One region of the Paraclostridium sp. genome, then DNA from elsewhere that is predicted to be linked to it. Evidence: riboswitches for the same ligand, from Rfam matches in the RefSeq annotation. Region 1 holds a riboswitch; the other holds the start of a gene.
The links. Region 1 has a riboswitch for lysine ahead of lysA (diaminopimelate decarboxylase). Riboswitches for the same ligand answer to the same signal wherever they lie in the genome.
Positions count from the first base shown of each region.

Region 2: it holds a riboswitch for lysine, as region 1 does, so the genes downstream of both, ACRCYC_RS00215 (YfcC family protein) here and lysA (diaminopimelate decarboxylase) in region 1, are expected to answer to the same signal.

Region 1 covers NZ_JBOFKN010000205.1:17,171-23,206, forward strand. Annotated here, with positions in the region: gene ACRCYC_RS15695 (hypothetical protein) at 1-493, opposite strand, end outside; gene ACRCYC_RS15700 (patatin-like phospholipase family protein) at 680-1,543, shown strand; gene lysA (diaminopimelate decarboxylase) at 1,629-2,921, opposite strand; lysine riboswitch at 3,051-3,226, opposite strand; gene ACRCYC_RS15710 (DUF4004 family protein) at 3,323-3,946, opposite strand; gene ACRCYC_RS15715 (polymer-forming cytoskeletal protein) at 3,960-4,730, opposite strand; gene ACRCYC_RS15720 (polymer-forming cytoskeletal protein) at 4,748-5,422, opposite strand; gene ACRCYC_RS15725 (protein adenylyltransferase SelO) at 5,558-6,036, opposite strand, start outside.
Region 2 covers NZ_JBOFKN010000008.1:728-6,763, forward strand. Annotated here, with positions in the region: gene ACRCYC_RS00205 (DUF1648 domain-containing protein) at 166-636, shown strand; gene ACRCYC_RS00210 (M20 family metallopeptidase) at 699-1,889, opposite strand; gene ACRCYC_RS00215 (YfcC family protein) at 1,906-3,297, opposite strand; lysine riboswitch at 3,463-3,642, opposite strand; gene ACRCYC_RS00220 (hypothetical protein) at 3,754-4,212, opposite strand; gene ACRCYC_RS00225 (GNAT family N-acetyltransferase) at 4,757-5,242, opposite strand; gene ACRCYC_RS00230 (hypothetical protein) at 5,326-5,838, opposite strand; gene ACRCYC_RS00235 (AAA family ATPase) at 5,842-6,036, opposite strand, start outside.

The DNA.
Region 1 (6,036 bases):
TTAATATTTTTATAGCTATACGATCTGCTTTCTTAGTTTCTATATTTATTTTGTTAGAAAATTTTTCAACATCCTCCATACCCTCTATTTTAATTTTAACTTGGAGTTCTGAAAGAACTCCTTTTTTGCCCATGATTTTTATGTTATTAATTGCAGTAGATATTATTTGTTTTCTCTCTTCATCTGTTTTACAACTTTTTAATTGTTGTTTTATATCTTGCATTTCTTTTTTTGATTGATTTGCAAATTGTTTTATATCTGGATATTTTTCAGTTATAAGACGTTGCTCTTTTGGATTCAATTTTTCACCTTTAATTATCTTTATAGCTATTAATTCTATATTTTTTAGTTCTTCCTTAATTTTTCCTATAAAATTTTCAGATACTATATTTTGAGTTTTATTTTGTAATTGTTTATTTTCTTCATTAGGTTTTATATTTGACTTTGTATATAAATTTGCATTGTAAGTACTTTTATTTACATTATTGATCATCTTCTATTTGCTCCTCAGGTGCAGTTTTTATTAATGTAAAATTAATATACTTATATTACCATACATTAATTACTTGTCTACCCTTCACAACTAGACAGTATAAATACCTTGAACTATAATAGTTTTAAAACTATACAATTTATTTAATTTATATATAAACAAGGTTAAAGTTTAGAAAGGATAGTTATGAGTAAAATAGGATTAATATTAGAAGGTGGCGGTATGAGAGGAATTTATACTGCTGGAGTGTTAGATTTTTTTATAGAAAAAGATATAGAAGTTGATATAGCAATTGGAGTTTCCGCTGGGAGTTGCCATGCCTCTTCTTATTTATCAAAACAATTTAAAAGAGCATATCATGCTACTGTAGATTATATAAATGATAAAAATTATTTAAGCTTTAGTAATTTAATTAAAACAGGTTCAATATTTGGTATGGATTTTATGTTTAACACAATACCCAATGAACTAAACATTTATGATTATGATACTTTTAATAAATCCAATACTAAGTTTGTAGTAGTTGCAACAAACTGCGAAACAGGCACCCCAGAATATTTTGAGTTAACAGATTTAAAGAAAGAAATTATTTATATGCAAGCATCTTGCTCTATACCTATGTTTGCAAATATAGTTGAAATAGATAATTATAAGCTAGTTGATGGTGGTGTTTCTGATTCTATACCATTAGAGTATTCTCTAAATCAAGGTTATAAAAAAAATATAGTTGTATTAACTAGAGACATTACCTATAGAAAAAATAAACAAAAATTTACTTCAGTTGTAAAACGAAAGTATAAAAAATATCCAAAACTTATTAAAGCTATTGAAAGTAGACATATCAACTATAATAAAAGTCTTGATTTAATAAATAAATTATCTCAAAGTGGAGATGTTCTTGTTATTAGGCCAAAGAACCCTGTTAAAGTTAGTCAAGTTGAAAAAAATATTGATAAACTTACTGATTTATATAATGAAGGCTATAATAATGCAAAAGAATTATATCAAGATATATTAGATTTTATAAATACATCTAAAAACTATAATTAATTTTAATAATTTTTATATATAAAAATAATAGCTGATGCGCTTATGTATTGTCATATGTCGCATCAACTATTAAAAATTTTTCTAATTACAATTCTAAGTTTAAAAGTTCTTCATAGCTCTGTCTTTTGCATATTAATTTAACTTCTCCATTTTGTACAGATACAACTGCTGGTTTTGTTATTTTATTATAATTTGATGACATAGAATATCCATATGCACCCGTTGAAGACATTATTAGTATGTCCCCACTTTCTATATCCATAATATCTGCATCTGTTATAAGTATATCCCCACTTTCACAACACTTACCTGCTATTGTTACTTGATTATTTTTTTCTTGGCCCATTTTATTGGCTATTGCACATTCATATCCTGCTTGATATAGTGAAGGTCTTATATTATCTGTCATTCCTCCATCTACACTTACATAAGTTCTTACATCTTTTATATCTTTTATAGACCCCACTGTATATATTGTACTTCCTGCATTCGCTACTATTGATCTACCTGGTTCTATTATTAAAATAGGTGTATCTATTCCTATTTCTCTGCATACTTTATTTGATCTTTTTATTATAGCTTCACAGAATTGCTGTATAGTTTTAGGTTCATCTTTTTCAGTGTAATAAACTCCTACACCTCCACCTAAATCAACTTCTTTTATATCTATATTATATGTTTCTTTAATTTCTTTTACTAAGTTCATCATTATTTTCACTTCATCTAGATATGGTTCAACATCAAATATTTGAGACCCTATATGTGCATGTATTCCTACTAATTCTATATTTTTATAATTTTTCATATTCTCTATCGCACTATGTAAATCTCCATTTGATAATGTAAATCCAAATTTAGAATCAATTTGACCTGTTTTTATATAGTCATGGGTATGCGCCTCTATCCCTGGAGTTATTCTAAAGTATATAAGTTGCTTTGTATTTCTTTCTTCACAAATTTTTTCTAATATATCTAATTCATAATAATTATCTACAACAAATCTTCCTACTCCAAACTCTACACCCATAATTATTTCTTCTATCGTTTTATTATTTCCATGAAATAATATTCTTTCCATTGGGAAATCAACCTTGTGCGCTGTATATAATTCTCCTCCAGATACTACATCAAGATACAATCCCTCTTCGTTTATCAAGTTGCACATATGCATTGGTAAAAAAGCTTTACCTGCATAAGCAACTCTATTACCACTTTCATTAACTCTAAAGTTATCTACATATTCTCTGCAATTATTTCTAACTAATTCTTCATCAAATATATATAAGGGTGTTTGATATTTTTCTTTAAGCTCTTCACAACTCACACCTCCTATATAAAGCTGATTTTCTCTAATAGACATTGTTCCTTGTAATTTCATTTGCATAACCTCCCATATTTTGATGTTTTGAGGTTGCTACAGGACATTTTAGTTTTCTATATAAAAAATCCCCTCTTAAGTCATCACTTAAGGGGGGATAATTATACTAATATAAAATACTATCTATTCCTCAAATGTAGCTCAACACAATTTACCTTGTGACAGTTATACATATATTCTATGCATACCCAGGATTATAGCCTTAAAGCTTAAGCTATATCCTTCGGCGATAGTTCCTTTCCCAATAAGTCATTGTGCTTACCTCATTATTGGTACTGATAAATATCGCGACCTCTACAATCAATATTCTTTTGTTAATACGTTATTTTACATATCAAATTTGTATTTGTCAATGTTTTTTCTGAATATTTTAAATAATTTTAAAATATTCATATTATAAATTATATTATTAAATTTTTACTCATTTCACTTATCTCTCTCATAATATCTATTTCAATTATTTTAATAAGTTCTTTATCAAGTATTACCTGCTTATAATCTATACATCCAATCACAAAAGGTACCCCTAATTTTCTAAATACATAAATTCTAGAGTTATCTTTATAAATCTTCTCAAAATCATTGTTTATTATACTTATTATCGATTTCATTTCTTCCATAGTTATAACTGATTTTACAAGATATTTTTCTATTATAGTAATTGCTAATAATTCTTTTCTTCCTATCATAGTATTAGATTGATAAAAATTATAAAATATATCTTTAGTATAATTACTTATAACTTTTTTATCTAACATAATTTCCATATTAAATTCTTTTGCATCTGTTTTTTTAGTAAACATATTTGCTATATCATCTAAAGACACATCATCTTTCATAGAAAGTATTAAATCTATTCTTTCTAATATTTTTTCTTTTGGAAAAAAAGTTTCCTGTCCTGTAAATGTAGATTTTTTTATAAACCACTCTTCAGGTATAATATTTTTTCTCTTCCATCTATATAATTGACCATAGGAAATATTCGCCTTTATCAATAAGTCTTTCTTTGATATTAATTCATCCATATTTTTGTCCTCCTTAGCCTATCTTAACATGATTTTTTACAGTTGAATTTTTAGATATATTAAGATTGCTAGTGTATTCTATATTGTCTATATTACAGTTGCTTATTATATCAACTTGTTTACCCCTTATATTTGTTATATCACAATTTTTAAGTTTAATATAATCGCCTTCTATAGTACTACATTTAAAACTTTTAGTTAAGATACTAGATAAACTTAAAAATGTTAAAATTGACTTATTGTTTTGCTTACGTATATTAATATTAGTAGCTCCAACTTCATTGCAACGAGACTTTCCTTTAAGATAGATAGTAATATCCTCTGAATTTATTAATCCATTGCAATCTATAGAACCATCTATCACTATGTTCTCGCATTCAATATCTCCATCTACACTTATATGTCCTATAACTCTTACTTCTTTAGCTTTTAAATTTCCTTTTATATTGGTATCTCCATATATTGTAACATTGTTACACTCAACGTCATAATTAAACTTGGCATCTCCACGTACTATTAAGGTATCTAGTTCACAATTTTTATCTACCGTTAAATCTCCATTTATTTTTAAATAATTTGATATTAAACTTCCTTTTATAGTTGCATCTCCATTTATTTTTAAACTTCCAAAGTCACAATTTCCACTAAATACTGCGTTTCCATTAACTTTAACTTGGCTAGCTTTTACATTTCCTGTTGAAGTTGCATCTCCCATAACACTTATCTTTTCATATTCTCCAGGGCTTATAAATCCATCACCCATTATTTTTATATCATGATTCATACAGTTTACCTCCTACCTTATATCTTATTTATGTTTTTTACTTTTGATCTATCGTCTACTTCAATAGTTCCACTATACTCAATAGTATCTATATTACAGTCTGCCCCTATTTTTATGTTCTTTCCTCTAATAATTTTCACATAACTATTTTCTAATTGTATATTGTCGCCTTCTATACTATTTACAGTTAGTCTATACAATTTTTTAGGTATCAATAAATTGAAAATACTTTGTAATAATCTTCTTTCATAACTTATATTTACTGTACTTGCTCCTATTTCATCTATTGTTGATTTTCCTTCTATTCTCAAGTCGAAGTTTTCACAATTCAAAAAACCTCCACAATTTATTACCCCATCTATATAAACATCTTCACATTCTATATCTGATAATACTTTTAAAACTCCACTTACATTAACTTTATCAGAATTTATACTTTTTAAGCATTTTAAAGACCCTGATGTATTTAACTCCTTAGAGTTTATATCTCCTTCTATTTTGCAATTTCCTGATGTTGAAAATTTTTCACTATCTATATTACCTGTAACTATTCCATTACCTGATACACTGAACTTGTTACATATTATATTTCCATGAATTTTACCATTACCTGATATAGATACTTTGTCAAATTCTCCACCTGGATATGTTCCCATTCCATTTATGTTAATTGAATTTAATTTATTTTCCATATAACATCCTCCGTAACATTGTTTTATTATATAATATTACATTAGCATAACATTGTTACACAATCAAGGTAAAAACTTATTAATTTTTATAAATAAAAAATCACCCTAATTTAAATCAGAGTGATCTTAATAATATTATGTTCCACAATATGTTCTATAAGAACAGTTTGTCACTTTCGGAAGCTTTGAATATTCATCTTGGTCTTTAGAATGATCATACGGTTTTGAAACTATTTCTATTAATTTTTGCATAACTTGAAAATCACCTTTATTCGCAGCTTCTATTGCTTCTTCTACCCTATGATTTCTTGGAATTACTGCTGGATTAGAATTTTTCATTAATTGATTTACTAATTCTTTCGATTGTGGCTGTCTTTGTAATCTTTCTTGCCATATCTTGTACCAATTATCAAACTCTATACTACTAAACATTTCTCTACCGTTATTTTTTTCAAAGGTTAAATATATAAAAGTATTTGTGAAATCTTCATTATACTTTTCCATCATGCTAAGAAGATCTTCAATTATAGCTTTGTCCTGTGCTTCTTCATTGAATAAACCTAACTTTGATCTCATTTTAGATAGCCAATTCAAATAATATATATCTGTAAAAT
Region 2 (6,036 bases), on a different contig from region 1:
TATTAGACATTTGTCTATATCCTTAATTTAATTCTATTAGACAAAAGTCTAATTGTCAACATAAATATCTACTATATAAAAAAGATTTATATTTACTTAAAGCAAGAGAATATGCTTTATGCTATAATTATTTAAATTATAAAAATCAAAACAGGGGGGGATATAATGAACTATAAGTTTGAATTTGATACTAAACAGAAAGTAATAGAACTTATAAATTTATTAATATTATGTTTTATGATAGGGTATCTAATTGTTAATTGGAACAATATAGGAGATACAGTACCATCTCATTATAATTTCACAGGTCATATTGATTCGTGGGGAGATAAGGGTACGTTAATATTGTTGCCTATATTGGCAGTTTTAGTAAATTGCTCTATGGGAATTACATTATTTATACCTCAATCTTTAAATATACCTGTAAAAGTAACTGAGCAAAATTATGCTAAAGTTTATGATTTAACAAGATATTTTATAAGCTTTGTGAAAACTTCAATTAACGTTTCTTTCTTTTATATAACTATTATGTCGGCAAATAGTAAACCTTTAGGTTCTTTATTTTTACCTATGTTTTTAATTTTAATATTTTTGCCTATTATTTTATATTATGTAAAAATTAGAAAACTAAAGTGAAATAAAAATAAAGGTATTGGCCATTTTCCAATACCTTCTTCTTACTCATCAATAAATATTTTTTATGAATTTAAGTGATTTTTCTTAATCTCACATAGTAACCCGTCTTCTAAATAAATTTCTAAAGCACATCCTACCATTGCTTTTACTGACTTATGTAACTTATCATAAGCTTCTTTGGAATTTGCATAATTTAAAAACTCTTTTTCGTGAACATATACCATAGGATTTATATCTAGAGCTATTTCCGTATACATAGTAGGACAAACTTGACTTACATTACCTATATCTGTAGAACCTACTGGCCCTTCTTTTCCTTCTAATATATCTGTTATCCCTACATTAATTAAATTCCTCTTTGTGATGTTTTGAAGCACTTTGTTGTTTATTATATTATCAAAAGGATTTTCAAAGTACCTATAAGTTAATTTAGCCCCTGTCATTAACTCTGCACCTTTTGCACAGTTTATAACCTTTTTAGTTACTTCGTTTAAATAAGTTCTTTCACTAGCTCTTATGTAAAACTTACAAGCTGATTTTTCTGGAACTATATTTGCAGCTTCTCCTCCATCTGAAACTATACCATGTATTCTAACATCTGATGTTACATGTTGTCTTAGTGCATTTATTCCTGCAAAAGTAAGTTGTACTGCATCTAATGCGTTAACTCCCATATGAGGATGACTAGCTGCATGTGCTGCTACTCCTTTAAAACTAAACTCTATAGAATCCATTGCCAAAGCCTTACAATTTATATTGTTAAAAGCTTCTATATGCATCTGATAACATACATCAATATCATCAAAAGCTCCACATTTAACTAAATCACACTTTCCTCCTGTACTTTCTTCCGCTGGTGTTCCTATTAATACAATTTTACCTTTAAAACTTGCCTTTAACTTGCTAAGCACTATACAAGCCCCTAATGTTGATGCTGCAATCCAATTGTGACCACAAGCATGAGCCGCTTCTTTATTTTCTCCATATCCAGGAAGTGCATCATACTCTGCTAAAAATCCTATGGTAGGACCATCATCATCTCCTAATTCTGCTCTAAATGCTGTGTCCATATTGCAGTAAGGATATATTGTTTTAAATCCATATTCTTTCATTTTATCAACTAGATATTTAGATGATATATACTCTTCATCTCCTAATTCTGGATTATTAAATATAAAATTGCATACTTCTTCTATCTCTTTTCCCAATTCATTTTCTATGCTATAAGCTTTTTTCTTTATGTTTTCTATCATAAATTTTCCCCCTATGTTAAAGTCCTATATATAATCCTGTTGTTAAAAATACCATTGTAGTAATTACTAGAACTACAATCAAAGGCATTATAAATCTAACCCATTTTGCCCAAGGAATATTAGCCAGTGCTAATGCTCCCATTAATACTCCCGATGTAGGTGTTATTAAGTTTGTTATACCTATTCCAAATTGAAAAGCTGTAACTATCATTTGTCTAGACACATCTACCAAATCTCCAAGTGGTGCAAGAACTGGTACTGTAAGTGATGCAAGTCCTGATGCTGACGGTATTAAAAATGCTATTAACCCTTCTATCAAGAAAGTTAAATTTATAAATATAGATTTTGGTAATCCATTTAAAATATTTGATGCAGAGTTTAAAATTGTATCTATTATATATCCATTTTCTGCTATTATCACTATTCCACGTGCAAATGCTATACATAGTCCTGCTGACATTAAATCTTTAGCTCCACTTATAAATGAACTAACTATCTCATCTTGACTAAGCCCTGATGCTATTCCTGATATTAAACCTATAGCCGTAAATATCATTGCAATTTCATTTATGTACCAACCTAATTTTAAAACCCCATACACCATAGTTGCCATACCTAATGTGAAAATTGTTATTACTATAGCTTCTCTTTTTGTAAATTTTTTTATATTTGTGTCATTACTCTCTATTGCTTCTTTATTAACTAATATATCTCTAACTAAAGATTTTTCTGGATTCTTTTTAACTTTATTAGCATATATCATTACGAATCCAATACTTATAATCATAAATATTATAAACATAATTACTCTATACTCTATCCCAGAACCTGGTGCTATATGTGAAAGTGCTTGTGCTATACCTACAGAAAAAGGATTGGTAGTAGATGCTGCAAATCCCGCTGCCGCTCCTATGAATACTGTTGCCACTGCGGTTAATGAATCATATCCCATACTAGTCATAAGTGGTATGAATATCATGTAAAAAGGTAGTGTTTCTTCACTCATTCCAAACGTTGTCCCACCTAATCCAAATAGCATCATTGAGATAGGTATTATTAGGAATTGGTATTTTTTCATTTTGTTTACAGTGTGAGCTATAATTGCTTCTATTGCTCCTGTTTTGTTAACTATCCCAAAAGCTCCTCCTACTATTAAAACAAATCCTACTACTTCTGCTGCATCTATAAATCCATTTATAGGTGCTGTAAATACATCAGCTATTCCTTGTGGATTTGACGGTACTTTTTCATAAGTTCCTGCTACAACAACTAATCGATTATCTACATCTTCTCTTTCAAAACTTCCACTTGGTACTATCCAAGTAAGGATTGCCATTACTACTATTAATAAAAATATTATTGTAAGTGTATTTGGCATAATAATCTTTTTCTTTTTTAAATTACTCATTTTCAATCTCCCCCATTTTTTAAATTAAGACGTTTAATTGTCTGTTTCCCTTTTGCTATCTTAGTTTATATAGGTGTGAAAATTTGTTTAATCAAAAAGCTCAACACGAGTACATGTTGAGCTTAATATGCTAAATACAACATACCTACATCTCCCCTTTATCTTACTTAAGATAGCTCTCCATCAAAACTTGGGATAATTTTGATGACAGTACTGTACTTATTAAATACAGCCCCAGCACTAGCTTTGGATACTAGAACTTCGGCACTTACTCCTTTTATATTGATTCATTGGCTTCCGACCTCTTCAATATTACTTTTAGTAAATGCGACCTCTACCTCAATCTTTTTAGATGAGGTAATTTTTATTAAGTTTTATTTGTTATGAATGATTATATCATGTTTTTATATAATTGTAAATATTTTGAATTTTTTACTTTTTTTGTAAATTAATTAATTAATTATTCATATCAATTATAGTGATGCTTTGTGCATTTGCATATACTGGGTAAGATCTTCCTTCTATTTTTTCAAATTTAACTGCTACTATTTGATTTTGTTTTATATCTGATGATTTAAGTGTTTTGTCTGAGTCTGCTTTTTTGATTATTGTATCTTTATTTATTACAACGTCTGCTATGTCGTATCTAACTTCTGGTTTTAAGTCTAGTGTATCAATTCCATTTTTAGCGTTTTCATCTTTGACAGCTTCTACTCTTATTATTAAGTTGTCTTCTTCTTGTTTTATGTTTGTTATTTTCCCCATAACATCTAGTTGTTCTGGTGTTGTTTGTACTTGATTGTCTTTTGAGTCCTCTGGTGGTTTTTCTGGAGTTGAGTTGTTTTTTGTAAATATCAATATTCCAATTATTGAAATTAATAATACTGCTATTAATGCGATTGTTTTCTTTTTCATGATTTTACCTCCCCTAAATATTTATGTTTTTTATTTCATATATATAATTTAAAACTATATATTGTTGCAACTATTATTTAAATTTTAATTATTATTTTAAAATTTACTATAATAATTATAACAAAATACCTAAGTAGAAGCGATAATTAAAAAAAGCACTGATTTGATAGGCTAAGCCTTCAAATTCAGTGCTTTTTCAAGGAGTAATGTTAATTACATCCTTATCCTCTTTTGACTTTTATTAAATATAGTTTGCAAATTAGCTATACCTCTAACCTTTGGGCGTTAGACTAGGGCTATTTGCACTCTAGTAGAGCGAGGAATCTAGTAGATTCATTATATTTAATGTGATATTTTTTCAAATATCTAGCCACCATCACTTCCAAAGGTACTACCAAAAGGTAAGATATTATCTAGCTTTTGTGTAGTCAGTGTTGGCTGATTGTTAAACTTAATTAACCATTCTTAAAAAGATTATACATATTATCTTAAATTTTTTCATCATAAACATTTTTTGAATAACTAATTATTGAATTAATAGTTCTTAGTTAATCTTCATGTTCATTATAGTATATTCAGTAGATTTACTATTTTCAACTCTTATAAAATTATCATGATGTGTAAATCCTACTTTTTCATAAGCTTTTATAGCACGAGCATTCCAGCTATATACTTTTAAAAATATATCTTTCATATAGTATTTTTTCAGTTCTATTAATTCGATTATACATTTTCTTACAAAACTTTGACCTATTCCACTTCCACATAAATTCGGTCTTAAAGACCATCCAACCCACATATCATTTTCTACTATCTGACATGATACATATGCAATTATATTATCATTTTCTACTAAAGCAAATTGCTCTACTCCCCACGAGTCACTATTGTTTAAATAGTCATTTAAATACAAATCATATACATTATATGGTTTATCATATCTCCATAAAAATATATGCTCTAATATTTCACTATTTAAACTAACGAGTTTACAATTATCAAAATTTATAATTATCCCTCCTATAAACATCCCTTTGATTTTAAATAGTTATAATATAACCTATTATATGTAGACTGTCCACGATAACAGATAATCTAATTGATAATTTTTTATTATTCTACTGGTGTAATCTTAATGTGTGGAAATTCACGATTCCACTCTTTAAGATTATATACTTCAAACTTTGATATAACTTCTCTTAAAATCTGATCTCCTTTTAAATTAAATGGCAATTGATTTTTTATCTTAGCTTTTAATTTTTTTCTCATAACCTCATCTATTAATTTATCTTCTATTAAAAATATATAAGATATTGGTTTATCTTTTTCATTTCCTCTGCAAGACCAAAGTACTAAGAGACTGTCATAATATTTCTTAGCAATACTTGCATAAAACTTTTCTGGTTTTTCTATTATTTTTTTTAACATAGCTTCTGGTCTTACTGCATTTGGTATATTAGAGTTTTTATATTCTATAAATAACACTTCATTGTTTAATTCTGTTATAAAATCAACATCATTTAACTTAGATTTATTAGCTAAATCATGAAATTCTAATACATATTCGCAATTTGAAAAATCAAATTTATACATTCCATTTTCATCTAATACTATTTTACTTTCCATAAACTAATCCTCTAAACTTTCTTCTATTACATCATCTAAGAGTTTAGAATCAGCTTTTATTATGATATTGTTGTCTAATTCTCCAAAGTACTCATTACTTTGCGATTTAACTCCATTTTCAGTTTTATATAAGCTATGGAAAAGAACTTTATCAGTTTTATTTCTTTTTATTTCAAAGTATTTAGCTAAGTTGTAGCT